Regions from separate parts of the Psychrobacillus sp. FSL H8-0484 genome, predicted to be linked through region 1. Evidence: a T-box and tRNA genes for the amino acid it is inferred to sense, from the RefSeq annotation. Region 1 holds a T-box; the other holds one or more tRNA genes.
The links. The T-box of region 1 lies ahead of pheS (phenylalanine--tRNA ligase subunit alpha). A T-box ahead of a tRNA ligase gene usually reads a tRNA of that ligase, here a tRNA-Phe.

Region 1 (15,434 bases):
GATTAAGTTCCTTGAAAAAGGAGATAAAGTGAAAGCATCTATTCGCTTTAAAGGTCGTGCCATCACTCATAAAGAGATTGGTCAACGAGTTTTAGATAGATTTGCAGAAGCTTGTACGGAAGTATCCACAATCGAGTCAAAACCGAAAATGGATGGCCGTAGCATGTTCTTAGTGCTTGCACCAAAGAACGAAAAACAGTAATAGAGTACAATTGTTTAGGAGGAATTCGACATGCCGAAAATGAAAACTCACCGTGGAGCTGCGAAGCGTTTCAAAAAGACAGGTACTGGTAAATTAAAACATGACCGTGCTTTTGGAAGCCACTTATTCGCAAACAAATCTACTAAAGCAAAACGTAAACTACGTAAAACTAAAGTAGCTTCTTCAGGCGATTACAAACGTATCAAAACTTTACTTACTTACATGAAATAATAAAAGAAATTCAATCATTCGAAAGAATAGCAGGAGGTAATGAATCATGCCACGCGTAAAAAGCACACCAGTAACAAAAAGACGTCGTAAAAAAGTTTTAAAATTAGCTAAAGGTTATTACGGTTCAAAACATACATTATATAAAGTAGCAAACCAACAGGTTATGAAATCTTTAATGTATGCATACCGTGACCGTCGCAACAAAAAACGTGAATTCCGTAAATTATGGATTACACGTATCAATGCGGCAGCACGTATGAACGGACTTTCTTATAGCCGTTTAATGCACGGATTGAAAGTAGCTGAAATCGAAGTTAACCGTAAAATGTTAGCTGACCTAGCTGTGAATGATGCTTCTGCATTTACACAACTTGCAGATGCAGCAAAAAAAGCAATTAGTAAATAAGCATAGATGAAAAGGCTGATAGAGATTCTATCAGCCTTTTTTTGCAAATAAGAAAGTATAACTTTTCTACAAAGCAACTGTCCAGACTCCAGTGCCTGTGCTTCTGCACAAGCTTGTCGAAGGTCGTGCTTGTCGGGGCAGACATAGGGGCTTACGCTTTTCTTATTCAAGGAGGTCGAATCCAATGACAGAAATCATTCTAATATTTATTCTAGTAATGTCGATTATCGCATTCTTTGTAATGGGGTATGATAAGTCGCAAGCAAAAAAAAGAGGGCAACGAGTATCTGAGCGTACATTATGGATGCTAGCTTTGTTAGGTGGAGGAATTGGTGCATACTTAGGAATGCAATTATTTCGTCATAAAACAAAGCATACAAATTTTCGTGTTGGCTTTTTGATGTTATTAATTGCATATATATTCTTGGTTTTTTGGCTATTAAAAACAGACAGCCCTATTATTTCTTAGGACTGTCTGTTTCTATTCATCATTCATTAATTGTTCAATAGGGCTTTTCCAATTTATTTTGGCAGAAGGATAATTCATACGTATTTCATTTTGTAGAAATCGGAAGTCTTCTTTTGTGAAGCCTTGAAGTTTAGAGGAATCTTTCGTCCAAACGAAAATAGAAACGACTTCAAATGCTTGATCGGTCGTACCTAAATACTTTTCTCCTTCAAATAGAGCACCTTTATAGGTAATAAAAAAGTTTTTACGGACATTTTTTATATCATCATAATAATAGTAGCTTTCATTCTCGTACGCTTCATCTAATTTTCTTTTTGGATCAAATAAATAGCGAAGAATTTTATAAAATACATATATAATAATGACAATTATAAGCAATCGAAGTATATGGACCATCCTTAATGTCCTCCTTGTAAAATACATTGTATCTGCTATACGATAGAAGGAGTAGTTTGGTTTCAAAATAAATTAAATTTTTTGGAGGAAATAATGAATTTAGAAAAACTTTTTACAATGCAGCAAGCATTAGATGAATATATTCAAACTAATATGCAAGTGAATGAAGACGTTTTTATAAGAAAAGGATTGGCACTTCTTGTAGAACTTGCGGAACTAGCGAATGAAACTCGCTGTTTTAAGTTTTGGAGCACAAAAGGTCCTTCCGAACGGGTAATTATTTTGGAAGAGTATGTAGATTCGGTCCATTTTTTACTATCACTTGGAATTGAAAAAGATTTTCACGATTTAAAGGATTGGCCAAAAGATAAAATAGAAGAAGACTTAACAAAATTATTTCTTTTAACAAATGAAGCTATCTTAGTATTTTTAAACAATCCAACGAAAATTGATTATGAAAAAATATGGATTTTGTATGGAGCAATTGCTGAAAAATTAGGATTTAGTAGCGAGGAAGTATTACATGCGTATATTTCTAAGAACGAAACAAATTATGAACGCCAACAAAATGGTTACTAATAGTTTAGGAAGTGCAGAAGCCAATTAAATTTCTCTTCTATAAATTTTGAATATGCGCTTAATTTAGCATATAATATGTTTTGTAGGTATATATTTAGGAGGGCGAAATAATGACGAAGTTAGATGAAACATTAACAATGTTGAAAGAATTAACAGATGCAAAGGGGATTCCAGGGAATGAGCGTGAGCCTCGTCAAGTGATGGAAAAGTACATAACACCTTTTGCTGATAAAATAGAGTACGATAATTTAGGGAGCTTAATCGCTGAAAAAGTAGGCGATGCGAACGGTCCTAAAATTATGGTAGCAGGACATTTAGATGAAGTAGGATTTATGATTTCCAAAATTGATGAAAAAGGATTTTTAAGCTTCCAAACAGTTGGAGGCTGGTGGTCACAAGTTATGCTTGCTCAGCGAGTAACAATTGTTACGCGTAAAGGAGATACAATTACAGGTGTGATTGGCTCAAAACCGCCACATATTTTAACACCGGATGCACGAAGTAAAGCAGTAGCTGTAAAAGATATGTTCATTGATATAGGTGCCTCTTCCAATGAAGAAGCAATGGAATGGGGAGTATTACCGGGAGATATGGTCGTACCTTATTTCGAATTCTCAGTGATGAACAATGAAAAACTATTACTTGCAAAAGCTTGGGATAACCGCATTGGTTGTGCCATTGCAATCGACGTATTAAAAGGGTTAAAGGATGAAAAACATCCGAATATTGTATACGGAGTTGGAAATGTGCAAGAAGAGGTTGGCCTTCGTGGTGCAAAAACTTCTACCGTAAAAGTAAATCCGGATATCGGCTTCGCAGTAGATGTAGGTATTGCAGGGGATACACCTGGAATAACTGCAAAAGAATCGACAAGTAAAATGGGTGCAGGTCCACAAATTGTGTTATTCGATGCGTCTATGGTGTCACACAAGGGATTACGTGATTTCGTTGTAGATACTGCGGAAGAAAACAACATACCATATCAATTTGAAACAATTCCAGGTGGAGGAACGGATGCAGGTTCTATGCATATTTCTTTAAATGGTGTTCCATCATTGTCGATTGGAGTTGCTACTCGATATATTCATTCTCATGCAGGAATTCTACATCGCGATGATTATGAAAATACAGTCAAATTAATCGTAGAAGTAATTAAAAAATTAGATCGCGATGCAGTGAACAAAATTACGTTTGATTGATTTAATACGTCTAGAAGAGCATAAAGGATGCTTTTCTAGACGTTTTTTATTTAATATAGTGAATAAATAAATAATAGGGTTTTCCGAAGCTTACCGCTCGCTTACCGCTCGCTTACCGCGGGAGAAGAATTGAGCCTCCTCGTCGTTCCTCCTGCGGGGTCTCAATTACTCCGCTTTCCCGCAGGAGTCGAGCGGACGCTTCTCCAAACACTTATAAAGTTCAGACTTCTGATCATTCTTATTACTTCTGTAAAGAATATATTGTACGCAACATTGATTGACTTCACACAATATATGATTAGCTAGCAATTTTCCGTTGATTAGAGCGGAAGGCGGCGACTCCTGCGGGAATAGCTTGAGCTGAAGACCTCGCAGGAGCTAAGCGACGAGGAGACTGAAGCCAAGCCCGCGGAAAGCGTCCGCCTGAAGCGGAAATCCACTTTGTTCGGAAAACCTGATACACTTTTCTTTTTATTTTTGCATAAAAATTCAGTTGACTTTATGTTTATTCATAATTATAATGATAATTACATAAATATACGAAAAGGGGAGTTTTTATAAATGAAATTATTAGAATGGGTGAACTTAAAAATTGTCGACAGTTTAAAAGGAAAAGACTTATTGACGCTTTTTGATTACTCAAAAGAGGAGATAGAAGATTTAATTCAGCTTGCAGTTGATTTGAAAAATCTAACAAAAGCGGGGAAATGCCCCCCTCTTTTAGAAGGTAAAACATTAGGGATGATTTTTGAAAAACATTCTACACGAACTAGAATTTCGTTTGAAGTCGGCATGAAACAATTAGGTGGAAATGGTATGTTTATGCATGCACGTGATTTGCAAATCGGTCGTGGGGAATCGGTTTATGACACGGGGCATGTATTGTCAGGTTATTTAGATGGGATTATGATTCGTGCGAATTCACATGAAATGGTGAGAGAATTGGCAGAGCATGCAAGTATTCCTGTCATTAACGGATTAACGGATATTTATCATCCATGCCAAGCTTTAGCAGATATCCTGACCATTCATGAAGTGAAGGGATATACGAAAGGTTTGAAAATTGCGTATATCGGGGATGGAAACAATGTAGCACATTCATTAGTCATTGCTGCAGCATACATGGGTATGCATATTGCAGTAGCAACTCCAGTTGGATATGAAGCGAATGAAGAAATCATTCAAAAAGCTAAGGCAATTGCACTAGAATATGGAGGATCGCTATTTACTTCAAATGATCCATTAGAAGCGGTTGTAAATGCAGATGTGGTATATACGGATGTCTGGACTTCCATGGGTCAAGAAGAAGAAGCTTCAAAACGACTTGCTGACTTTAAAGAATTCCAGATCAATGATGAACTAGTAGCCAATGCAAAATCAGACTATATGTTTTTACATTGTCTACCTGCTCATCGTGAAGAAGAAGTGGCTACATCTGTAATTGATGGGCCAAACTCATATATTTTCCAACAAGCTGAAAATCGTTTGCACGCTCAAAAAGCAGTACTTGCTTCCGTAATGGCATAATGAACAACAGAATGTGATGGTAGGGTTTGCCTAGCAGTCTGCTATATACACGCGATGTCGATCGTCAAGATGGATGGCTTCATCGCTACATAGGAAGAGTGATTCGGGAGACGCTGAATCACTCTTTATTTTTGTTACGTAACAATATTCCTAAATATAGATATTTAAAAACAATATTTCCAAATAAATGTTATACTACTAATTACATTAAAGTGGAAAGGGTTTTAAAAGAATATGAGAACAATTTATATTTTATTATTTTCAATATTGTTAATGGTATTTATTCCGAATGCTTATGGAAACGTACTTGCAGCTAGTGATACTACCAACAAGATTCAAGAAGTTACAATGGACGCAAAATTTACAGATGTCTCCGATATATACTGGGCAAAAAATGAAATTATGCAACTTGTAGACATGGGAATAATGACTGGGGATCGTGATTTACAATTTCGACCCGATTTATTTGTGACAGTCGAAGAAGCTGAAGCAGTATTGACAAAAGCATTTAAACTAGAGCCACATATGTTAAGTAATTATCTCTTGGGAGATAAGAAAGACTTTGTAACGATGAAGCAAGTAGAAGCTGCACTAGAACACGCAATTAACGTGACAGAAACAGAGGAGAATAATAGTTCGCTTCTTGAAGGAAAAAGTGAATTAGTATCCCTACTTAGCACACCCTCCATTAATAAAAATAATTTCTCAAATTTGAATAATACGATCGATCGTGCTACATTCGCAGTTATGTTACATGAAGCACTAGTTAAAAGTGGAGCCATAAATACGATTAAGAATTACTCCCTAAAGAATTTATCGTTTTCAAATAATTACAGTCCACTCCATTCAGAAGCAAATTTAATGAAAGTTTCGTTTGATGAACACCCAATTTATTTAAGATCGACTGAAAATATTGTGTTTACAAATCATACAAGAATTGATAATTCATTTTCACGTGATAATGTTTATACCTATGATGTAGGTATGAACGGTGCGACAATAGAGTTAACTGTTCGTTCTTTTGATAATGGGGATTACTTTTTATTTTCCAAAATTGATAATCCAACTAACTCTGCTGTAGCAGTTGATGTTATTCAAAAGGAAAATCAAGTTGATTCATTAGAACTCTTCCGTTATGATCGCTACGAAATTAAACGCAGTAGTAAGGATGTTTTTGGAAGTGATATCACGTCTTATCCAACAGGATTACTTCGCTTTGTGAAGCAAGATGGTACAGTAGAAGAGCGTATGGTAGGTCAATCGTATATATCTAAACAGTTATCTTTAACGTATCCGAATAATGGACAAAGCTATATGCGCGATTTGCTTGCTGAAAAAGAAGCGTTATCGTATGCACAAGTTGGTGAGACATTAATGTCCATTCATACATTGGAATCTGAAGGTAAAGATATTGTTGAACAGTGGTACTTGAATGCAGATAATCCATTATTTGCTAGTAATGAGCATATGGAAAACTGGATGCTCGAATCGTCGGAGAACTACAAAAAGCGTAATAAGTGGTACACCGCAGACGGTCAATACAGTAAAATGGCTACAACAACCGAACCAATGCCAGAGTCTGGTCAAGGATACGGACGAATTTTATTATTACAAAAAGAGGATCGCGCATTAGTCTTATATAATCAACAAAAAGACCGTTATTTTGAGAACTTAATCTATAATTCTTTTGTTAACTTAAAGAACTTTAAAGGTGACAAGGGATATTGGGAAACAGAAGTAACAAGTACGTATTTGAAAAGTTTATATGAAATTACCGCTCCATTTATTGATACACGCTTTAATGAACAAATTGCGTTGTTTTATTATAATAGTGCGGATGCATTTGGAATTGAAAATGGAAAAGAGCCCCTTCGTAATTATGCAGACTTACTTGTATCACAGAAAAGTAAAGGCAATGTCATTCCAGTAGATGATGAATCTTATTACATTTCTGATTACTTCCCAGTCGTGCAAGATACCACAACACATGCTTCCATGAATCATGTGTTAGGAGGTATGAATATATTACTAATGGCTTACAATGAGTTTCATGATGAGAAATATTTAGAAGCGGCACATGCCATTCAAACAGCGATTGCAAAGGATAAGGATGATTGGATTCGAGATAACGGGGATATTTGGTACCGTATTTCTCCAGTGCAAGATTATAAAGGTGACGACTATAAGCACCTTACTTTAGAGGATTTAATTAATTCGTATAAGCTTTGGAAAGATATAGACCCAACCTATTTACCATTACTGGAGGAAATGATTGCTTCCAAAGCATCCTATTTATCGAATGAGAACCTAGGGTACACAACGAAAATTAAAAATGGATTAGCTGATATCGGGTTAATGCAATACCTTCCAGAAGGAAATGAGCAAACGGACGCATTATAAAAAAGATATTTTTATCATTAGAATAAGAGACTAACTCTGAAATTATCTCCTTTAATTGACGTTAAACAAATCATGTATTGTCATGGAAGTGCTCACTTCACTTAAAGGGGATTTTATTATGACGAAAAAAGAAAAAAATAATCCGTGAAGAGTTATTATTCTTCACGGATTATTTCTATTTGAATGCGGTCGCCACTTCATTTAATACGGAATTTCGTTTTGTATCATCCGCCATTTTCCACCATTTTTCAAAGATTACTCCAAGTCCAGGTAGTAAATGTTCTTCTCCTCTTTGAATGGCATCTTCGACTACCTCTCGAATATCAGTTGTCGAATTACCTTTCAAATTTGCAGTTATAGCTTCTCGAATTTGAAAATCCAATTTTCATCACTCCTCGCAATTATGTTATCCAAACTCTCGCAAGCTATACATGAATTTGTTACAATTAATCAAGAAAAGTGTAAGGTATTATTAAGCGGTCTCCAATGAGCGGCTTTACATATAAACTAGACAGATACTAAGTAGAAAAGCTATACTTTGTTATCTATAAAAAAGGCGGTCACACATAAATGAAACGAATTGAATCTCCACAAAATTCACTGGTGAAGCATTGGAAAAAATTATTAAGTGTTAGAAAAGAACGGGATAAAACAGGTGAATTTATTATAGAAGGCTTTCACTTAGTAGAGGAAGCAATTAAACAAAAAGAAAATGTGCTAACGATTATGATAAGTGATACTAGTGAGATTCCAGTGAATTGGGATGTAGAAAATATTGAAATGGTTGAAATAAATGATGTCATAAAAAAAGAACTTGCTGAAACAGAGCATACACAAGGTATATTTGCTCACTGTAAACAACAAACTGTGGTTGATCAAGAGCAAACGAACTGGAGTCGCCTATTATTAATTGATGCCGTTCAAGATCCAGGTAATATTGGCACAATGATACGTACGGCAGATGCTGCAGGAATAGACGCAGTGATTCTTGGAAAAGGATCTGCGGATGCATATAATTCCAAAACACTACGATCTGCACAAGGATCTCATTTTCATATTCCTGTAGTAAAAGGGGATCTACATGAATGGGTGGATCAGTTGAAAAATCGACATGTGCCAGTTTTCGGAACTGCATTTGAAAATTCTACACCGTTTAATGCAGTTAAAAAAGGTGATACGTTTGCGTTAATCGTTGGGAATGAAGGAAGCGGTATACATACAGAGCTACTACAGAAAACGGATCAGAATATTATAGTACCCCTTTTAGGTCAGGCTGAATCATTAAACGTAGCAGTTGCAACCGGAATTCTTCTATATGGATTAACATTAAAATAAAAGGCACTTGAAGATATGTCTAAAAATACGTATAATAGACTATAATTTGATAAATAGAAAAAGCTATGATCGGGAAAAGTATATATGATGATTCGAAAAAAGGGATTTTACACCGTGACTGAAAGTGTAAATAGAGAATGCATATAGAAGTTCACCCCGTTAGCTGCCACCGGGACCAGCGATTGCTGTAAAGGTGTGCCGGTGTAGAGCCGTTAGTCGAATTGAGTGATTGCACTTACTTTTGTGCAATAATCAGGGTGGTACCGCGAAATTAGTCCTCGTCCCTTTTATAGGGGCGGGGCTTTTTATTTTGTAAAATTTCATTCAGCCGAGTAATGTTGAATGAAATCATAGCCTCTGGCGGACGTCACAGATTTGCAAAGCAGGTCATCGAGCTAGCTCGATGCAAAATCTGGACTCCATTACGCCAAGGCGAATTTGATTAAGGAGGATTATCAGATGGAAGCACAACTTCAACAGTTGAAAGAGGAAGCAATTCAAAAAATTGCAGCTTCTCAAAATGTAAAAGAATTAAATGATGTGCGTGTTGCATATTTAGGTAAAAAAGGACCGATTACGGACTTACTAAAAGGAATGGGTAAACTTCCTGCAGAAGAACGTCCGAAAATGGGGGCACTAGTAAATGTAGTCCGTGAAGAAGTAACAGAAGTACTAGAAGCTCGCATGACATTGCTTCAAGACCAAGCGATACAAGAACAGTTAGAAAAAGAATCCATTGACGTAACATTACCAGGGCGTCCAGTGAAAACAGGTAATCATCATCCACTTACTCGTGTAGTAGAAGAGATTGAAGATTTATTTATTAGCATGGGATATGAAATTGCGGAAGGTCCGGAAGTGGAAAAAGACTATTATAATTTTGAAGCTTTAAACTTGCCAAAAGGTCATCCAGCTCGTGATATGCAAGATTCTTTCTATATTTCAGAGGATATTCTTCTTCGTACACATACTTCTCCAGTACAAGCTCGTACAATGGAAGCAAAAGAAGGCAAGCCGATTAAAATCATTTGTCCAGGTAAAGTGTACCGCCGTGACAATGATGATGCGACACATTCACACCAATTTACACAAATCGAAGGACTTGTAATTGGGGAAAATATTCGCATGAGTGATCTAAAAGGAACACTTTCTGTCTTTGCGAAGAAAATGTTCGGTGATGATCGTGAAATCCGTCTTCGTCCAAGTTTCTTCCCGTTCACAGAGCCATCTGTTGAAATGGATATTTCTTGCTTTAAATGTGGCGGAAGTGGCTGTAACGTTTGTAAGAAAACAGGGTGGATTGAGATTTTAGGTGCTGGTATGGTACATCCAAACGTACTTGAAATGGCTGGCTATGATTCGAAAAAACTATCTGGGTTTGCATTCGGTATGGGTCCAGAGCGTATTGCAATGTTGAAATATGGAGTGGAAGATATTCGTCATTTCTATACGAATGATGTGCGTTTCTTATCGCAATTCCACCGAACAGAAGTGTAAGGAGGAAATGACATGTTAGTTTCTACGAAATGGTTGGCAGAATATGTGAATACACAAGGACTTGATCCAAAAGAATTGGGTGAAAAAATCACTCGTTCAGGTATTGAAGTCGATGCAGTAATAGATCGCTCTCACGGTATGACAAATGTAGTTGTAGGTTATGTGAAGGAATGTGTGAAGCATCCAGAGGCAGACAAATTAAATATTTGCCAAGTAGATGTTGGAGAAGAAACAACACAAATTATTTGTGGAGCTCCAAACGTTGCAGCTGGTCAAAAAGTAATCGTTGCTCGTCCAGGAGCAGTGCTTCCTGGTGGCATGAAAATTAAAAAAGCAAAACTTCGTGGAGAAGAATCAAATGGTATGATTTGTTCGCTTCAAGAGCTTGGAATTGAAGGCAGACTGGTAGCAAAAGCTTATGCAGAAGGTATTTATGTGTTGCCAGAAACAGCTACTGCTGGAGAAAGTGCACTTCCACTACTTGGATTAGATGATACAATTCTTGAACTTGGCTTAACACCAAACCGTTCAGATGCTCTAAGTATGCTTGGAGTAGCTTATGAAGTTGGGGCAATTCTATCGGAGGATATGAAATATCCAGAAGCAACTTACACAGAAAGTAACGAGAAAGCTTCTGATTACTTAAGCTTACGTGTAGATGCTGCTATAGAAAATCCAATGTACGTAGCAAAAGTTGTGAAAAACGTAGTAATAAAAGAATCACCACTTTGGTTACAGCATCGCCTAATGGCAGCTGGCGTTCGTCCACATAATAACGTTGTAGACATTACGAACTATGTGCTAATGGAATATGGTCAACCACTTCATGCATTTGATTATGACCGACTGGAAACAAAAGAAATTGTCGTGCGACTTGCAACTGAAGGAGAAAAAATTGTTACACTGGATGATCAAGAGCGTACGCTAAAATCCAACCATTTAGTTATTACAAATGGCAAAGAGCCAGTTGCTATTGCTGGTGTTATGGGTGGGGCTAATTCAGAGGTGTATGAAGGAACAACAACAGTTGTCATCGAATCTGCATACTTTGTAGGCGGATCCGTTCGCCAAACTTCTAAGGACCATAACTTACGTAGTGATGCGAGTGCCCGTTTTGAAAAAGGTGTCGATCCGAATCGTGTTATTCCAGCTGCAGAACGTGCGGCAAGTCTTCTTGCAGAGCTTGCTGGTGGAGAAGTCCTAGCTGGTTCAGTGGTAGTTGATGAGCTAGATAAAACTCCAGCTGAAGTAGTTGTGTCGCCTGACTTTATTAATAATCGTTTAGGAATGAAAATTTCATTAGAAGAAATGACTTCTATATTAACTAGACTTAAATTTGATTTCGAAGCGGCAAATGGATACTTGTATATTAAGGCACCAACTCGTCGCCAAGATATTAAAATTAAAGAAGATATTGTAGAAGAAATTGCTCGTATGTATGGGTACGATGAAATTCCAATGACATTACCAGTGGAAGAATCAAAACCAGGTGGATTAACATCTTATCAAGCAAAACGTCGTCAAGTTCGCGCTTACTTGGAAAGTGCTGGTCTTTATCAAGCAATTACGTATTCATTAACATCAAAAGAAATGTCTCAAAAATTTGCATTAGAAACTGCTCCAGTAACTGAGTTATTAATGCCAATGAGTGAAGAACGTAGTATCCTTCGTCAAAGCTTAATCCCGCATTTACTAGAGGCTGTTTCGTATAATACGGCTCGCCAAGCGGATACAGTTGCTCTTTATGAAGTAGGTTCCGTATTCTTAGGTGAAACAGAATCAGGCTTACCTCATGAGCAAGAGCATTTAGCCGCTGTAATTGCAGGTAAATGGTTAGATCATAGCTGGCAAGGTGAGAAAAAAGTTGTCGATTTCTTCGTATTAAAAGGAATTGTCGAAGGATTAATGGAACTACTTGGACATACAAGTGAGCTTACATTTGAACGTTCAGTAGTAGACGGGTTACATCCTGGACGTACTGCTTCCATCAAGTTAGCTGGAGAAGAGATTGGGCTTATCGCTCAATTACACCCATCTGAGCAAAATGCACGTGACTTAAAAGAAACGTATGTAATGGAATTGAATCTAGCAAAAGTATTAAATAAAGAAGATGTAGCATTATACTATGCACCAGTTTCTAAATTCCCATCCATTACTCGTGATATTGCATTAGTAGTGGACAGCGAGAAAGCTACTGGTGAACTACAAGCAATTATTCAGTTATCTGGTGGAAGATTATTAAAAGGTGTGCATCTATTCGATTTATATGAAGGAGAAAAAATGGAGCCAGGCAAAAAATCGGTTGCATTCTCTCTCACATACTTCGATCCAGAACGTACCCTTACAGATGAAGAAGTAGTAAATGCACATAACAAAGTATTAAAAGCACTTGCAGAGCAAGCAGGAGCAGAGTTACGAGGATAATAAAAATAAACAAGAGCAACACCGATAATGGTGTTGCTTTTTTTATTTGATTTGATATTTGTGACCGGATAGGAAAAAATGTGACTGGATAAAAATATTTCTGACCGGATAGGAAAAAATGTGACCGGATAAATTTTTTTCTGTCCATATAGAAAATTTTTAGACCATCTTGGGTATGTTCAATATGAAAATAAACATAGGAGTAACACGAATTACTCGTGTTACTCCTATGTTTATTTATTTAATTTATGTTTACGAATCGTCAATAGTATACCAAATAACACGCCGATGAAGGACATAGCCGAAATGATGAAATAAAACGAATGCCCACCAAATTCATTATAAATATATCCACCTGCATAAGATGCGATGATACTCGATAATCCAAAAAATAAGAGTGCAAGAATGGTTTGTCCGGTAGCACGCCATTCCTTTGGCATAATTTGATATAAGTATTGAATTGCTGCGGTGTAAAAGATTGGGAACGTTAGCATTTGTAACACTTGTAGCAATGTAAGAACGATCGGACTCGTTACGAAACCTGAGGCCAAAAAACGTAAAAAGTAAAAAAATGTAGCAATCGTGATGATTTCCATTTCTTTTCCTTTGCGTAACCACCAAAAACTTAACGCAAAAATAACAATTTCACTTGTTGCAGCTATGAAGAAGGCGATTCCTACTAATGAAGTGTCCCCGCCAAGTGCTTTTATATGAATGCCTAAAAATGTATCGTTCATACGAGCCGGTATAGCGCTAATAAACACTAACGCTAAAAATAGAAGCATTTCTTTATTGTTTAATACTTGTTTAAAGCCTTCCATTGTCACTGGTTTTGATGAGGCTTGTACTTCTGGCATAAACCAAATAACTCCAAATGAAATAATTCCTACTATAATAAACAAAATAGATACACTGCTCACACCAAAATAATCCATTGCAAAGCCGGAAATTAATGCCAACACCGCATAACCTAGTGCACCATATGTACGAATAGACCCATAGCTAACACGTGCCATTTCAGAAACAGTAAAATTGAGGCTTTCAGTTAGTGGATCAATTGGCATCAAGAAAAAATAAACAAGCAGTGCAAAAATAATAAGTAACATGAAGCTATCTACGTTAAATAAAAAGTAACCGAAAATTGCTGTTAAACTAACGAGTAATAGCATTACCTTACGAATTGTTTTTGTTTTATCACTAATGAAACCCCATAACGGTTGTGCAATTAACGTCACAAAGCCCCCCGTTCCAATAATCAGACCTATTTCGCTCGCCGATAAACCCTGTTCACCCAAATATACAGGTAAAAATGGAATAAAGAGCGCAAGTAAACCGAAAAACAAAAAATTATAACCTTTTAATAATACTTGTACTTTCAATAAAATTTCTCCTTCTGAGGTAAAAATGCTTGCCTTCCATCTTTATTAAGATAATACCATTGATTATTGTAACTGATTTTCCTACCGAAAAGCTGTTTTTATTGTAATAAATGACCATTTTTCAATTTACTAATAAATCAGAAGAGTCCATCTGTTATAATTTGTAGTATTAAGGGGTGACAGTTAAAAATGAGAAGAGTAAATGTCGTGTATGCGTTGATTTTAAATGAGGATACGAAGAAAGTATTGATGGTCCATAATATTGGAGCAAGTTGGACACTTCCTGGGGGTGCAGTAGAAGATGGGGAGACCTTGGAACAAGCGCTTATTCGTGAGGTCAAAGAGGAGACCGGATTAGTAGTACAAGTGGGGGAAGTTGTATCAATTAATGAAAAGTTTTTTGAACAAAAGGGAGAACATGTTTTATTTGTAACTTTCTTCGTGAATGTAATAGAAGGAGAAATCTTCATTCAGTATGAGGACGAAATTTCAGAAATAAAATGGGTCGATAGGAAAACTGCTAATGAACTAATGCCTTATTATCCTGGTGGAGTAGAAGGTTTACTAAAATCAGCTGCTCCATACATATTTCAAATCTAGTCTAAATAACGTTAAGGAGTAAGATAGGATGTTTAATCTGTTTAAAAAAGAGGATCAAGAAGAAATTAATGATGGGGAAGACGAATTCATAGATGAAGAGGAAATAGGAATCCTTATTCAATATACATCTGTAGCGGTGTATATGTATCTCTGTTCAGATGGTCGCATTGAAAACGAAGACGTGCTTTTTGATGCGGCAGGAAGAGAAACGATCGTACAAGGTAATACTATATCGATAGTTGTAGAAAGACCAACTGAAATAGCCGAAATTATAGAACTTTATGGGTTGAATAAAATCAACCTTCCATTATTCACGATAGATGTGACATTGTATTGATTCAGAAAAAATAGTAATAAAGGGGGGAATGGATGTATAACCTGGCTTGGTCTCAAGCAAATAAAATTACTACTAGTAATACAGAAGGAAATTTTGATCTACTTAACTATTCAAAGATTCATAAGGAGATGTTAACGAAACTTCTTAAATAGAGGGAGGAAGATAGGAATGCGCAAAGTGGAGGTAATAGCATATTCAGAGGATTGGAAGAAAAAGTTTGAGGAAGAAGCAAAGCAGCTTCAAGCGATTTTTGGTCCAGAAATCATCGCTATTCACCATATTGGCAGTACTTCCGTACAGGCTTTATATGCAAAACCAATTATCGATATAATGCCTGTTGTTCGGGATATAACAAAAATTAATACATATAACCATGCAATGCTTGCTATAGGATACGAACCAAAAGGAGAAAATGGGCTTCCTGGTCGTAGATATTTCCAAAAAGGTGGAGAT
Region 2 (15,434 bases), 150 kb from region 1:
ATCGATGCATTATAAATAGCTGTTGAGGAAGCAAATGTATCGTCGAACGTCAGCTTTAACGATCGGCCAATTACTACTTTATTTACTACATTGTTTCGAATTTGACTCGTAACTTCTTCCACCGCTTGCAAATATTCATCTTTCAATCGATCTTCTCTTCCGATTAAACTAGGTTTTGCATGGACCTTAAGTTCTTTTACTTGTGCAGTGTGTATTAAGGCATCACGTTCCATACGTAATCGTTCAAATGCTTCTGAACTCTCTTCTTCATTTGTAATATAATTAATACTTACATAAGCTTGTTCATTTTTGATCACCAACTGAAATGTAGATACAACAAAAAAACTAGAAGGAAATGTATCCCATTCAGAAGCAATCTTATTTTTTGGATCAAAGGAAAAGCCACCAAAAAGGATTGGAGATACATCCACTTTCTCTTTTAACGAGGTTTGACATATCTCTTTCCATTTAGTTGCAATGTCACTGTATCGTGTATCTTCTAATTCATTCGAGAAAATATGAGCGTGTCCTAATCCAACTAAAGTAAAAGTCTTCTCTTTATTTTGCCAGAAAAAACGTTTTCCTTTATAAGATTCGTCCCCCGCCTCAAAAAATGCATGTGCGGACAATCTAGATACTTCTATTGTTTCTGTATAAAAACGTAATGTTGTTTTCATTTGACCGGTGGTTTTCGGCATAAATATGACCTCCGTAAATATAACTTACTGATAAATTTATCTATTAAAATACTCTACCTTTAATCATACCTCTTTCTACACTTTTCGGCACACATTTAGCAACAAATATGTGCTAAAATTGAGGTTGATTCTTTTAAAGGAGAGAAAAAACCTATGTCACATGAACTTCAAGCCGATAAGGGTTGGCGGATTTGGTGGAAATTAACAAGACCTCATACATTAACTGCTTCATTTGCTCCGGTATTTTTAGGAACAATGATTGCTCTTTATGACACCAATATTAACTGGCTATTATTTTTAGCTATGTTATTTGCTTGTTTGCTTATACAGGCTGCTACAAATATGTTTAATGAATACTACGACTTTGCACGCGGTCTAGACAGTGAAGAGTCGGTTGGTATTGGCGGTGCAATCGTTCGAAACGGTGTTAAACCGAAAACAGTCATGCAATTAGCATTATTACTATACGGAGTTGCAGCATTACTAGGTATCTATATTTGTTACGAGTCTTCCTGGATGTTACTAGTTGTAGGAGCGGTTAGTATGCTAATAGGATATTTATATACTGGTGGACCTTACCCGATAGCATATACTCCGTTTGGGGAGCTATTTAGTGGTGTAGTCATGGGAATGTTAATTGTTCTTATATCAACATTCATTCAAGTTGGTACGATCCCTAACTCAGCCATTTTAATCTCCATACCAAGTGCGTTGCTTGTAGCGGCTATCATGCTATCTAACAATATTCGAGATTTAGTGGAAGATAAGGAAGGTGGCAGAAAAACTATGGCAATTCTTGTCGGAAGAAAAAATGCCATTAAGGTTTTGTCTTCCTTCTTTATCATTTCCTACCTTTGGATAGTAGGTTTAGTCTTGATGCAAGTTGTTACTCCATTTGCTTTACTTGTACTGTTAAGTATAAAAAAACCAATGCATGCAATAAAACTATTTAAAGAAAAAGAAAACCCTCTAGAGGTCGGGCTTGCAATGAAAGATACTGCACTCACAAATACTATTTTTGTTTTCTTACTTGGAATAGGCTTACTTATAGGGTATTTCATCTAAGTAGAACAATAAAAATGCTAGGAAGGTATATACCTTCCTAGCATTTTTAGTTGAAGACGCTATTATATTTTACTGTTGTTTTTTAGCATATAATTTGCGGTAGAATCCGCGCATATCAGCTCCAATTTATATGTAAGACAAATCCTTCGGATTATAGTCATTTTAAGCTTAGGGAAGGTTTTCGTACTTAATAGGGTTAGTACGCTTTCTGTTGATCCTCACTTGTTCCATTTATTAATCACGAATACATCATTCATGGCCGGTGCTGCAAACACTTTGTTAATCAGTACAATCATTAAGGCATTTACTGGTGGAATAATTATAAAATTTGCTTCTTAAATGGTGAATTAAAAGAGTTGGTCCTGTTATTTCATATCTTTCTTGCCTCCACAAACAAAGTTATTCCAAGTAGAGTAAGCTTAATAGAAATCAACTACTGAAGAAAGATATAAAATAAATATCCATACTTTTCTACAAAAAAAAAGATAATCAAATGAATGATTACCTTTTTCTTTAAAATGATGACCCCTACGGGATTCGAACCCGTGTTACCGCCGTGAAAGGGCGGTGTCTTAACCGCTTGACCAAGGGGCCAAATATATGGCGGAGAAGGAGGGATTTGAACCCTCGCGCCGGTTACCCGACCTACACCCTTAGCAGGGGCGCCTCTTCAGCCACTTGAGTACTTCCCCATATGATTCGAAATCGAATCCTTGGCCTCACACTTATGAAGCGTGCACTCTAACTAACTGTGCATAGACCAATTAATTTAAGCGGGTGAAGAGAATCGAACTCTCATCATCAGCTTGGAAGGCTGAGGTTTTACCACTAAACTACACCCGCATATTATGGTGGCTCAGGACGGAATCGAACCGCCGACACAAGGATTTTCAGTCCTTTGCTCTACCGACTGAGCTACTGAGCCACTTATGTATTTTTAAAAAAATGGCGGTCCCGACCGGGATCGAACCGGCGATCTCCTGCGTGACAGGCAGGCATGTTAACCGCTACACCACGGGACCATTTGGTTGCGGGGACAGGATTTGAACCTGTGACCTTCGGGTTATGAGCCCGACGAGCTACCGAACTGCTCCACCCCGCGACAATATTATACTTGCAGTTTAAGTTTTACTACGCTCGAAGAAAGTTGGACACCTGCTTCGGCTTTGCCTGCATCGGTGTTAATCGTCATCTTCGTTTGACGATTTGCTCCACCCCGCGACAATAATATTAAAAGTGTCATTTCAAAAAGAATATACTAAACTATTTTTTAAGTGTTTCATCAACAAACAATAAGTTGTAAATGGAGGAGGAAGAGGGATTCGAACCCCCGCGCGGTATGACCCGCCTGTCGGTTTTCAAGACCGATCCCTTCAGCCAGACTTGGGTATTCCTCCGTATTATTGTGTGTATAATAGCTGTATGACCTAAATCTATAAATAAAATCCTTTAGCCATACTAGCTACTTGGAAGTAAAAAAGTAATCAAGCAAGTGATTACTTTCCACTTAAAAATATGACCCCTACGGGATTCGAACCCGTGTTACCGCCGTGAAAGGGCGGTGTCTTAACCGCTTGACCAAGGGGCCAACATATGGCGGAGAAGGAGGGATTTGAACCCTCGCGCCGGTTACCCGACCTACACCCTTAGCAGGGGCGCCTCTTCAGCCACTTGAGTACTTCCCCATATGGCTCCGAAGGTAGGACTCGAACCTACGACCAATCGATTAACAGTCGATTGCTCTACCACTGAGCTACTTCGGAATAATGGTGGGCCTAAATGGACTCGAACCATCGACCTCACGCTTATCAGGCGTGCGCTCTAACCAGCTGAGCTATAGGCCCATTATTTGGAGCGGGTGAAGAGAATCGAACTCTCATCATCAGCTTGGAAGGCTGAGGTTTTACCACTAAACTACACCCGCATTATTATGGTGGCTCAGGACGGAATCGAACCGCCGACACAAGGATTTTCAGTCCTTTGCTCTACCGACTGAGCTACTGAGCCACATATGTATTTTCAAAAAAAATGGCGGTCCCGACCGGGATCGAACCGGCGATCTCCTGCGTGACAGGCAGGCATGTTAACCGCTACACCACGGGACCATTTGGTTGCGGGGACAGGATTTGAACCTGTGACCTTCGGGTTATGAGCCCGACGAGCTACCGAACTGCTCCACCCCGCGACAATAATATACGTCAAAGCTTTTATTAAGACAATCTTTTTCTTAATTCCACTAACAACAAGTTAAAATGGAGGAGGAAGAGGGATTCGAACCCCCGCGCGGTATGACCCGCCTGTCGGTTTTCAAGACCGATCCCTTCAGCCAGACTTGGGTATTCCTCCGTATTATTGTGTTGGTGGACCTTGCAGGACTCGAACCTGCGACCGGACGGTTATGAGCCGTCTGCTCTAACCAACTGAGCTAAAGGTCCTTAAGATGGCGGCAGAGGGAGTCGAACCCACGACCTTTCGGGTATGAACCGAATGCTCTAGCCAGCTGAGCTACGCCGCCATGATATTTTTTATAATTTAATATTATTTGGTGGAGCCTAGCGGGATCGAACCGCTGACCTCCTGCGTGCAAGGCAGGCGCTCTCCCAGCTGAGCTAAGGCCCCAAATGTAATAATAACTGGTCGGGAAGACAGGATTCGAACCTGCGACCCCTTGGTCCCAAACCAAGTGCTCTACCAAGCTGAGCTACTTCCCGATATATATGGCGCGCCCGGCAGGAGTCGAACCCACAACCTTCTGATCCGTAGTCAGACGCTCTATCCAATTGAGCTACGGGCGCTTAAATTCTTTTTTTAAAAAATGGTGCCGAGGACCGGAATCGAACCGGTACGGTAGTCACCTACCGCAGGATTTTAAGTCCTGTGCGTCTGCCAGTTCCGCCACCCCGGCACTTAAATGAATCTTTGGAGCGGAAGACGAGGTTCGAACTCGCGACCCCCACCTTGGCAAGGTGGTGTTCTACCACTGAACTACTTCCGCTCGGTTATTAAATTAAATGGTGCGGGTGAAGGGAGTCGAACCCCCACGCCTTGCGGCGCTAGATCCTAAGTCTAGTGCGTCTGCCAGTTCCGCCACACCCGCATACATAATTCACTTAAAAGTGATGAGCCATGTAGGATTCGAACCTACGACCCTCTGATTAAAAGTCAGATGCTCTACCAACTGAGCTAATGGCTCGAAAGAAATGGTGCCGGAGAAAGGACTTGAACCCTCAACCTACTGATTACAAGTCAGTTGCTCTACCAGTTGAGCTACTCCGGCAGGAGTAAATATATGGTGGAGGATGACGGGCTCGAACCGCCGACCCTCTGCTTGTAAGGCAGATGCTCTCCCAGCTGAGCTAATCCTCCTGGGTAATATAATTCATAACAAGTTACTATTATGTACTTATCGCAAGCCCAGCGACGTCCTACTCTTGCAGGGGGAAACCCCCAACTACCATCGGCGCTGAAGAGCTTAACTTCCGTGTTCGGTATGGGAACGGGTGTGACCTCTTCGCCATCATCACTAGACTTGAATAATTAATGAAAGACAAGTTTTATTATAACAACTGTGTAGAAAATTACAAGTATTTTTTTAAAATAAAATTATTCTTTCAAAACTGGATAAAAGACATTGAATTCTGTAAATTCTAATTTGGTTAAGTCCTCGATCGATTAGTATTCGTCAGCTGCACGTGTCGCCACGCTTCCACCCCGAACCTATCTACCTCATCGTCTTTGAGGGATCTTACTTACTTGCGTAATGGGAAATCTCATCTTGAGGGGGGCTTCGTGCTTAGATGCTTTCAGCACTTATCCCGTCCACACATAGCTACCCAGCGATGCTCTTGGCAGAACAACTGGTACACCAGCGGTGTGTCCATCCCGGTCCTCTCGTACTAAGGACAGCTCCTCTCAAATTTCCTACGCCCACGACGGATAGGGACCGAACTGTCTCACGACGTTCTGAACCCAGCTCGCGTACCGCTTTAATGGGCGAACAGCCCAACCCTTGGGACCGACTACAGCCCCAGGATGCGATGAGCCGACATCGAGGTGCCAAACCTCCCCGTCGATGTGGACTCTTGGGGGAGATAAGCCTGTTATCCCCGGGGTAGCTTTTATCCGTTGAGCGATGGCCCTTCCATGCGGAACCACCGGATCACTAAGCCCGTCTTTCGACCCTGCTCGACTTGTAGGTCTCGCAGTCAAGCTCCCTTCTGCCTTTACACTCTTCGAATGATTTCCAACCATTCTGAGGGAACCTTTGGGCGCCTCCGTTACACTTTAGGAGGCGACCGCCCCAGTCAAACTACCCGCCTGACACTGTCTCCTACCCGGGTTACGGGTATGGGTTAGAATTTCAATACAACCAGGGCAGTATCCCACCGACGCCTCCTCCGAAGCTGGCGCTCCGGGCTCTAAGGCTCCTGCCTATCCTGTACAAGTTGCACCAAAATTCAATATCAAGCTATAGTAAAGCTCCACGGGGTCTTTCCGTCCTGTCGCGGGTAACCTGCATCTTCACAGGTACTATAATTTCACCGAGTCTCTCGTTGAGACAGTGCCCAGATCGTTACGCCTTTCGTGCGGGTCGGAACTTACCCGACAAGGAATTTCGCTACCTTAGGACCGTTATAGTTACGGCCGCCGTTTACTGGGGCTTCAATTCGCACCTTCGCTTGCGCTAAGCACTCCTCTTAACCTTCCAGCACCGGGCAGGCGTCAGCCCCTATACTTCACCTTACGGTTTTGCAGAGACCTGTGTTTTTGCTAAACAGTCGCCTGGGCCTATTCACTGCGGCTCTTCTAGGCTATTCACCCAAAAGAGCACCCCTTCTCCCGAAGTTACGGGGTCATTTTGCCGAGTTCCTTAACGAGAGTTCTCTCGCTCACCTTAGGATTCTCTCCTCGACTACCTGTGTCGGTTTGCGGTACGGGCACCTATCACCTCGCTAGAGGCTTTTCTTGGCAGTGTGAAATCAGGAACTTCGGACTAAGTCCTCGCCATCACAGCTCAATGTTATAGAATGCGGATTTTCCTACATTCACACCTTACTGCTTGGACGTGCATAACCAACAGCACGCTTACCCTATCCTTCTGCGTCCCCCCATTACTCAAACGGTGGTTTGGTGGTACAGGAATATCAACCTGTTGTCCATCGTCTACGCCTATCGGCCTCGACTTAGGTCCCGACTAACCCTGAGCGGACGAGCCTTCCTCAGGAAACCTTAGTCATACGGTGGACGGGATTCTCACCCGTCTTTCGCTACTCATACCGGCATTCTCACTTCTAAGCGCTCCACCAGTCCTTCCGGTCTGACTTCAACGCCCTTAGAACGCTCTCCTACCACTGATACCAAAGGTATCAATCCACAGCTTCGGTGATTTGTTTAGCCCCGATACATTTTCGGCGCAGCGTCACTCGACCAGTGAGCTATTACGCACTCTTTAAATGATGGCTGCTTCTAAGCCAACATCCTGGTTGTCTAAGCAACGCCACATCCTTTTCCACTTAACAAATACTTTGGGACCTTAGCTGGTGGTCTGGGCTGTTTCCCTCTTGACTACGGATCTTATCACTCGCAGTCTGACTCCCAAACATAAATCATTGGCATTCGGAGTTTGTCTGAATTCGGTAACCCGGGATGGGCCCCTAGTCCAAACAGTGCTCTACCTCCAAGATTCTTAACGTTTGAGGCTAGCCCTAAAGCTATTTCGGAGAGAACCAGCTATCTCCAGGTTCGATTGGAATTTCTCCGCTACCCACACCTCATCCCCGCACTTTTCAACGTGCGTGGGTTCGGACCTCCAGTAAGTGTTACCTTACCTTCATCCTGGACATGGGTAGATCACCTGGTTTCGGGTCTACGACCACATACTCATTCGCCCTATTCAGACTCGCTTTCGCTGCGGCTCCGTCTTCTCAACTTAACCTTGCATGTAATCGTAACTCGCCGGTTCATTCTACAAAAGGCACGCTATCACCCATTAACGGGCTCTAACTACTTGTAGGCACACGGTTTCAGGATCTATTTCACTCCCCTTCCGGGGTGCTTTTCACCTTTCCCTCACGGTACTGGTTCACTATCGGTCACTAGGTAGTATTTAGCCTTGGGAGATGGTCCTCCCAGATTCCGACGGAATTTCACGTGTTCCGCCGTACTCAGGATACACTCAAGAGAGAATGAACTTTTGACTACGGGGCTTTTACCCTATCCTGCGGACCTTTCCAGATCGCTTCGTCTAGCTCATTCCTTTGTAACTCTATGTAGAGTGTCCTACAACCCCAAGAGGCAAGCCTCTTGGTTTGGGCTATTCCCGTTTCGCTCGCCGCTACTCAGGGAATCGATTTTTCTTTCTCTTCCTCCAGGTACTTAGATGTTTCAGTTCCCTGGGTGTGCCACAGATACGCTATGTATTCACGTAAATGTACTGCTCCATTACGAACAGTGGGTTTCCCCATTCGGAAATCTCCGGATCAAAGCTCACTTACAGCTCCCCGAAGCATATCGGTGTTAGTGCCGTCCTTCTTCGGCTCCTAGTGCCAAGGCATTCACCGTGCGCCCTTATTAACTTAACCTAATATGGCTTCCAATTACTTGGAGTCCATTCAAAATTAGTAGTTAAAAGTACTACACAATCTATAATCACCGAAGTGATTATAAATCGAATTTCTTGAATTTATTTCTTTCAATGTCGTTTTATCCAGTTTTCAAAGAACAAGTTTTCAAATGCTCATAAAAATGAACATTCAAAACTGAACTGCAAAACGTTAAGATACAGATAAAGATCTGTATTCCGTAATATATCCTTAGAAAGGAGGTGATCCAGCCGCACCTTCCGATACGGCTACCTTGTTACGACTTCACCCCAATCATCTGTCCCACCTTCGGCGGCTGGCTCCCGTAAGGGTTACCCCACCGACTTCGGGTGTTACAAACTCTCGTGGTGTGACGGGCGGTGTGTACAAGGCCCGGGAACGTATTCACCGTGGCATGCTGATCCACGATTACTAGCGATTCCGGCTTCATGTAGGCGAGTTGCAGCCTACAATCCGAACTGAGAACGGTTTTATGGGATTAGCTCACCCTCGCGGGGTTGCGACCCTCTGTACCGTCCATTGTAGCACGTGTGTAGCCCAGGTCATAAGGGGCATGATGATTTGACGTCATCCCCACCTTCCTCCGGTTTATCACCGGCAGTCACCTTAGAGTGCCCAACTAAATGCTGGCAACTAAGATCAAGGGTTGCGCTCGTTGCGGGACTTAACCCAACATCTCACGACACGAGCTGACGACAACCATGCACCACCTGTCACCGCTGTCCCCGAAGGGAAAGATCTATCTCTAGAACGGTCAGCGGGATGTCAAGACCTGGTAAGGTTCTTCGCGTTGCTTCGAATTAAACCACATGCTCCACCGCTTGTGCGGGCCCCCGTCAATTCCTTTGAGTTTCAGTCTTGCGACCGTACTCCCCAGGCGGAGTGCTTAATGCGTTAGCTGCAGCACTAAGGGGCGGAAACCCCCTAACACTTAGCACTCATCGTTTACGGCGTGGACTACCAGGGTATCTAATCCTGTTTGCTCCCCACGCTTTCGCGCCTCAGCGTCAGTTACAGACCAGAAAGCCGCCTTCGCCACTGGTGTTCCTCCAAATCTCTACGCATTTCACCGCTACACTTGGAATTCCGCTTTCCTCTTCTGTACTCAAGTCCCCCAGTTTCCAATGACCTTCCACGGTTGAGCCGTGGGATTTCACATCAGACTTAAAGGACCGCCTGCGCGCGCTTTACGCCCAATAATTCCGGACAACGCTTGCCACCTACGTATTACCGCGGCTGCTGGCACGTAGTTAGCCGTGGCTTTCTAATAAGGTACCGTCAAGGTACGAGCAGTTACTCTCGTACTTGTTCTTCCCTTACAACAGAGTTTTACGATCCGAAAACCTTCTTCACTCACGCGGCATTGCTCCATCAGACTTTCGTCCATTGTGGAAGATTCCCTACTGCTGCCTCCCGTAGGAGTCTGGGCCGTGTCTCAGTCCCAGTGTGGCCGATCACCCTCTCAGGTCGGCTACGCATCGTCGCCTTGGTAGGCCGTTACCCTACCAACTAGCTAATGCGCCGCGGGCCCATCCTGTAGTGACAGCCGAAACCGTCTTTTAACATTTCCACATGTGAGGAAATGGATTATTTGGTATTAGCCCCGGTTTCCCGGAGTTATCCCAATCTACAGGGCAGGTTGCCCACGTGTTACTCACCCGTCCGCCGCTAAATCAGAAGAAGCAAGCTTCTTCGTCATTCGCTCGACTTGCATGTATTAGGCATGCCGCCAGCGTTCGTCCTGAGCCAGGATCAAACTCTCCATAATAGAGAACTTAAAAAGCTCATTTGTTTTGCTGGCATCATCATTAAATGATGTCAAAAATTGTTTTGTTTTTGGACTAACTGGAGTTAGTCTTTCAAACTATATTTCTTAACGTTTTGCATGTTCAGTTTTCAATGTTCATGTTGTTGTCTCGTTTTGACGACTTTATTAGTATAACTTCTTTCGAATGTGATGTCAAACATTTTTTTAAAGTTTTTAAATTTGTTTAACTCTCGTTCCGAAGGACAAGTATTAATATACATGTTTATAAAATAAAAAGCAACCCTTTTTTATTAAAAAGGTATATTTAATTCATTAATAGCTCTATTTCCTATTAATACATATACTTAAATGGAAATTTGATTTCTTATAAACACTTTTCTTCCTTATTCATTTGATTACATTACCACTTCAATCAAACTTCCACTAATGAACATTACACTCTCCTCGTACAGCTTTTAGCTTTTCTACTAAACTAAGTACTTTATTAATATAGATTATAAAATATACGTTCAATGAAACACCCTTTTCTAATGAGGTAAGTGATACATCTTTTAAAAGGGTATGTAAGAATAAGAATTCGATTTTCACATATTGTTATATATCGCAAGTGAAGAGGAGGTATACATCATGGATTGGTTTGCCAATTTAAACGGAAGTACAGAAATCATATTTAAATTATCTTTTGCAGCAGTATTAAGTTTAATAATAGGTATAGAGAGGGAACTAAAGAAGAAACCGATTGGATTAAAGACAAGTATAGTTATCGCTACTTTTAGCTGTTTGTTAACATACATATCTATAGAATCAGCATACAAAGCCCATGGACATGAAGGTGTTAACATTACAATGGATCCACTACGCTTAGCTGCTCAAATTGTAAGTGGTATAGGTTTTCTTGGTGCTGGCGTTATTTTGCGTAAAGGAAACGATAGCATTAGCGGCTTGACAACCGCTGCCATGATTTGGGGAGCTGGTGGGATTGGAATTGCAATTGGAGCAGGTTTTTATTTAGAAGCTACTTTAAGCGTTTTTATTGTTTTAATTGGTATTGAGGTTCTTCCTCCGCTTTTAGCTAAAATTGGACCAAAAAGACTGAGATCCAAGGAATTATCATTAAAAGTGGTCGTTTCAAATACAGACAGTATTACTAAAATGTATGAGTATTTAAAAGCTAATGGCTTCTATATAGAAAGTATTCGGATTAAAGATATCATTTTAGACAATAATATTGTTAAGCATGAGATTTATATTCGATTATCTATACTTACCCAAAAAAATACTGTTGAATTTTATCACTCCATCATAAATCTGGAGTTCATCGAAACTGTAGAAGTAGAATCTATTTAACAAAAGGAGCTAACATATGGGAGAATTTTTTAGACTGTTAAAAGGAGGAAACAAACCTTCCTTAATTGCAGCAATAGTTAACACAATTATAGCTGCTTTAAAAGGTGGAGCATTTTTTCTCACAGGTAATGTAGCTATGTTTGCAGAAATGATGCACTCAATTGGAGATGCAGCTAACCAGTTTTTTGTGTTTATCGGCTCGGCATTATCCAAAAAAGCACCTACGCCCAAATTTCCAAACGGTTTTGGAAGACTAGTGAATCTCGTTTGTTTAGGAGCCGTTATTTTGGTTGGTATCCTTTCATATGAGACGATTAAAGAAGGTTGGCACCACATCCAACATCCAGCAGAATCAACAGGTGTCGCTATCTCACTTATCGTTTTAGGAATTGGTATCATCTTGGAAACAGTAGTTCTATATAAGGCTGGAAAAGAAATCTTACACGATGTTGGTGTTAAAGGAACATCATTCCTTTCTCCGCTTACAACTAGTATCGCTCATTTGAAACGTGCTAAACCTGCTACAAAACTTGTATTTATGGAAGATTTAGTCGCTACATCTGGTGGTGTACTGGCATTCGTGGCGGTACTGATTTCTCATTTTACAGGATTTTTACAAGCAGAGGGTATTGCTTCAATAATGATTGGACTTATGATGTTCTATGTTGTAGGAAAAGTTTTCTTAGATAATGCACGAGGCGCATTAGGTGAAACAGATGAGCAAATGCTTGTTCATATAGCACTTATCGTTTCAGAAAACGAACAGGTAAAAGATATTCAAGAATTAGAAGTAATAAAAGAAGGAGAATTTTTGCACGTGAAGTTAGTTGCAGAAATCGATCCGACCCTTACCTTTGCACAACTAGACGACATCCGTGATGTATTAAAAGACCTTATTTTAAGTCAACAGGGCGTTACAGATGTAATCATCTCATTTGATGAAGATGATGGCGTTCAAGACTGGACCCATAAGGATGCTCGAACTGTATTAAAAACACATGACTGATTTCCAGTCATGTGTTTTTCTTTTTTATAAACATGCAGTTAATATTTGTTTCGTGTCTTCTGCATTTAATTGATTAAAGTTACCGAAATTTCCACGTGCCATCGCTTTTTCAACCATTAGGTCAATTTTAGAACCATCAATATGGTAATCCGCTAAATTTGTTGGGGCGTCTAATGAAGCCCAAAACTCTGCTAAGCGGTCAATACCTTCTAGTGCAACTTCTTCTACAGACTTTCCTGTAGGATTCACATGAAATACGTTTGTTGCTAACTTCGCAAATCGTTCTGGATTTACTTTCAAATTATAGCGCATCCATCTTGGAAAAATGATAGCCAAGCCTCCTGCGTGAGGAATATCGTACACTGCTGATACTGCATGTTCTATATTATGGCTTGCCCAGTCACCGTTATATCCCATTTGTAAGAATCCGTTTAATCCCATAGTTCCAGCGAATAAGATTGTTTCACGAAGCTCATAGTTCCCTAAGTCCCTTATAAGTTTTGGAGCAGTATCAATAACAGCACGAAGAACGCCCTCTATCATCTCGTCTTGAACAGGTGTATTTGTTGCATTGTGATAATATTGTTCAAACATATGAGACATCATATCCACAATACCATAAACTGTTTGATCCAGTGGTACTGTAAAAGTATTTACTGGATCTAATATTGAAAATTTCGGGAAGTTAAAAGGACTACCCCATCCGTACTTTTCTTGCGTTTCTTCATTCGTAATAACAGAGCCTGCATTCATCTCAGAGCCTGTAGCAGCTAAGGTTAAAATGGTACCGAATGGAAGTGCATCTTTCGGAAATGCTTTTTGTGTTACAAGATCCCATGGATCACCGTCATACTTCGCTGCTGTTACAATTAGTTTTGTACAATCAATAACAGAACCGCCACCAACCGCTAAGACAACATCAATTCCTTCTTTTTTACAAATCTCTGCTCCACGTTTTGCGGTAGAAAGTCTTGGATTTGGTTCAACACCAGCTAACTCAAAGACTTTGAAATCAGCCTGCTTTAAACTATTCATGACTTGATCGTATAAGCCATTTTTTTTAATACTTCCCCCGCCATACACGACAAGTACTTTTTTTCCGTATAAAGAAAGCTCATCCGATAGCTTATCTATTTGTCCCTTACCAAAAATTAATTTTACTGGATTATAAAATGAAAATGCATTCATCGAAACTCCTCCTCTAACCTACTTTATTAATCATAAAAAAACCGCTTGAAAAATTCAAGCGGTTCACATTATTGTTTATCTATTGATTATACCCAACCACGGAAACGTGATGCTTCTGCAGTTTTACGTACACCAACCATATATGCTGCTAAACGCATATCAATATTGCGTGTAGTAGCTACATCATAAATATTTTCAAAAGCTTCTACCATTTTTTTATTTAGTTTTTCATCTACTTCTTCTTCTGACCAATAATAACCTTGGTTATTTTGAACCCATTCAAAGTAAGAAACTGTTACTCCACCTGCACTAGCTAATACGTCCGGTACTAACAAAATACCTCTGTCGTAAAGTATTTTCGTAGCTTCAGTAGTTGTCGGACCATTTGCAGCTTCTACCACAATATTAGCTTTAATGTTATGAGCATTTTCAGCAGTAATTTGATTTTCAATTGCAGCAGGAACTAAAATATCACAATCTAACTCTAATAATTCTTCGTTAGAAATTGTATTTTCAAATAGAGTTGTTACAGTACCAAAACTATCACGACGATCTAATAAATAATCGATATCTAAACCATTAGGATCATGTAACGCTCCGTATGCATCAGAAATACCAATAACTTTTGCACCTTGATCACTTAAGAATTTCGCAAGGAAGCTTCCTGCGTTACCGAAACCTTGAATAACTACACGAGCACCAGTCATATCAATACCACGTTTTTTAGCAGCTTCGTTAATAATAATTGTAACACCTTGTGCAGTTGCTCGGTCACGACCTTGTGATCCACCAAGAACTAAAGGTTTTCCTGTGATAAATCCTGGAGAGTTAAATTGGTCCATACGACTATATTCATCCATCATCCAAGCCATAATTTGTGCGTTAGTAAATACGTCAGGAGCTGGAATATCTTTTGCTGGTCCAACGATTTGTCCAACTGCACGAACATATCCGCGACTTAAGCGTTCGATTTCTCCCATAGACATTTCACGTGGGTCACAAACTACCCCACCTTTACCTCCACCATAAGGAAGATCTACGATTCCTGCTTTTAAAGTCATCCACATAGAAAGTGCTTTCATTTCTTCTGGAGTAACTCCAGGATGAAAACGAACTCCACCTTTAGTAGGACCTACTGCATCGTTATGTTGTGAACGATAACCAGTAAATACTTTTACTGTATTATCATCCATTCTAACTGGAATTCTAACTTCTAACATACGAAGTGGTTCTTTTAGTAATTCGAACATCGCTTCATCGTAGCCTAGTTTTTGCAAAGCCTCTTTAATTACAGCCTGAGTTGATGTGAACAGGTTTAAATTTTCAGCCATTTGATTATTTCGCCTCTTTAATTCATAATGTTTTTCTTCGGAACAATTGTAACACAAATTAGTAGATGTTTGTCTATCAATTATTATTTATTAAAAACTTGTTTGATTTTCTCGATAGCCCAATCTAACTCTTCTTTAGAAATAATTAGTGGTGGAGCAAAACGGATTACTGTATCATGTGTTTCTTTACATAATAATCCTAATCCTTTTAATGCTTCACAGTAAGGACGTGCTTCTTCTGTTAATTCCATTCCGATAAATAAACCGCGTCCACGAACCTCTTTGATAGAAGGATGTTGAATTTCTTTTAATGCATTTGCAAAATATTCTCCTAGTTCTAGAGAACGATCTGCTAACTTTTCGTCAATTAAAACATCAAGAGCTGCTAAAGATACAGCACATGCCATTGGATTACCACCAAAAGTAGAA

Region 2: it has a tRNA-Phe gene. The T-box ahead of pheS (phenylalanine--tRNA ligase subunit alpha) is inferred to sense a tRNA for this amino acid. The anticodon was not compared.

What each region holds. Positions count from the first base shown of each region.
Region 1 covers NZ_JBBOSZ010000001.1:2,876,433-2,891,866, reverse strand. The annotation lists gene infC (translation initiation factor IF-3) at 1-202, shown strand, start outside; gene rpmI (50S ribosomal protein L35) at 233-433, shown strand; gene rplT (50S ribosomal protein L20) at 480-839, shown strand; gene MHH81_RS14055 (DUF1294 domain-containing protein) at 1,024-1,308, shown strand; gene MHH81_RS14050 (sigma-w pathway protein ysdB) at 1,321-1,704, opposite strand; gene MHH81_RS14045 (dUTP diphosphatase) at 1,798-2,283, shown strand; gene MHH81_RS14040 (M42 family metallopeptidase) at 2,394-3,482, shown strand; gene argF (ornithine carbamoyltransferase) at 4,044-5,009, shown strand; gene MHH81_RS14030 (S-layer homology domain-containing protein) at 5,244-7,409, shown strand; gene sspI (small acid-soluble spore protein SspI) at 7,585-7,791, opposite strand; gene MHH81_RS14020 (TrmH family RNA methyltransferase) at 7,980-8,744, shown strand; T-box leader at 8,801-9,033, shown strand; gene pheS (phenylalanine--tRNA ligase subunit alpha) at 9,204-10,241, shown strand; gene pheT (phenylalanine--tRNA ligase subunit beta) at 10,254-12,665, shown strand; gene MHH81_RS14005 (MFS transporter) at 12,899-14,044, opposite strand; gene MHH81_RS21385 (hypothetical protein) at 14,041-14,121, opposite strand; gene MHH81_RS14000 (NUDIX hydrolase) at 14,234-14,644, shown strand; gene MHH81_RS13995 (hypothetical protein) at 14,673-14,981, shown strand; partial or broken gene MHH81_RS13990 (GrpB family protein) at 15,150-15,434, shown strand, end outside.
Region 2 covers NZ_JBBOSZ010000001.1:3,024,903-3,040,336, forward strand. The annotation lists gene MHH81_RS14670 (isochorismate synthase) at 1-698, opposite strand, end outside; gene MHH81_RS14675 (1,4-dihydroxy-2-naphthoate polyprenyltransferase) at 852-1,763, shown strand; tRNA gene MHH81_RS14680 (tRNA-Glu) at 2,286-2,357, opposite strand; tRNA gene MHH81_RS14685 (tRNA-Ser) at 2,365-2,455, opposite strand; tRNA gene MHH81_RS14690 (tRNA-Gly) at 2,536-2,606, opposite strand; tRNA gene MHH81_RS14695 (tRNA-Phe) at 2,613-2,688, opposite strand; tRNA gene MHH81_RS14700 (tRNA-Asp) at 2,710-2,785, opposite strand; tRNA gene MHH81_RS14705 (tRNA-Met) at 2,789-2,865, opposite strand; tRNA gene MHH81_RS14710 (tRNA-Ser) at 3,068-3,160, opposite strand; tRNA gene MHH81_RS14715 (tRNA-Glu) at 3,280-3,351, opposite strand; tRNA gene MHH81_RS14720 (tRNA-Ser) at 3,358-3,448, opposite strand; tRNA gene MHH81_RS14725 (tRNA-Asn) at 3,452-3,526, opposite strand; tRNA gene MHH81_RS14730 (tRNA-Ile) at 3,531-3,607, opposite strand; tRNA gene MHH81_RS14735 (tRNA-Gly) at 3,614-3,687, opposite strand; tRNA gene MHH81_RS14740 (tRNA-Phe) at 3,695-3,770, opposite strand; tRNA gene MHH81_RS14745 (tRNA-Asp) at 3,793-3,868, opposite strand; tRNA gene MHH81_RS14750 (tRNA-Met) at 3,872-3,948, opposite strand; tRNA gene MHH81_RS14755 (tRNA-Ser) at 4,017-4,109, opposite strand; tRNA gene MHH81_RS14760 (tRNA-Ile) at 4,122-4,198, opposite strand; tRNA gene MHH81_RS14765 (tRNA-Met) at 4,205-4,278, opposite strand; tRNA gene MHH81_RS14770 (tRNA-Ala) at 4,307-4,382, opposite strand; tRNA gene MHH81_RS14775 (tRNA-Pro) at 4,398-4,474, opposite strand; tRNA gene MHH81_RS14780 (tRNA-Arg) at 4,482-4,558, opposite strand; tRNA gene MHH81_RS14785 (tRNA-Leu) at 4,580-4,668, opposite strand; tRNA gene MHH81_RS14790 (tRNA-Gly) at 4,684-4,758, opposite strand; tRNA gene MHH81_RS14795 (tRNA-Leu) at 4,776-4,860, opposite strand; tRNA gene MHH81_RS14800 (tRNA-Lys) at 4,884-4,956, opposite strand; tRNA gene MHH81_RS14805 (tRNA-Thr) at 4,965-5,040, opposite strand; tRNA gene MHH81_RS14810 (tRNA-Val) at 5,054-5,129, opposite strand; rRNA gene rrf (5S ribosomal RNA) at 5,176-5,291, opposite strand; rRNA gene MHH81_RS14820 (23S ribosomal RNA) at 5,416-8,344, opposite strand; rRNA gene MHH81_RS14825 (16S ribosomal RNA) at 8,580-10,133, opposite strand; gene MHH81_RS14830 (MgtC/SapB family protein) at 10,761-11,480, shown strand; gene MHH81_RS14835 (cation diffusion facilitator family transporter) at 11,497-12,486, shown strand; gene MHH81_RS14840 (iron-containing alcohol dehydrogenase) at 12,511-13,674, opposite strand; gene MHH81_RS14845 (Glu/Leu/Phe/Val family dehydrogenase) at 13,761-15,005, opposite strand; gene MHH81_RS14850 (ornithine--oxo-acid transaminase) at 15,089-15,434, opposite strand, start outside.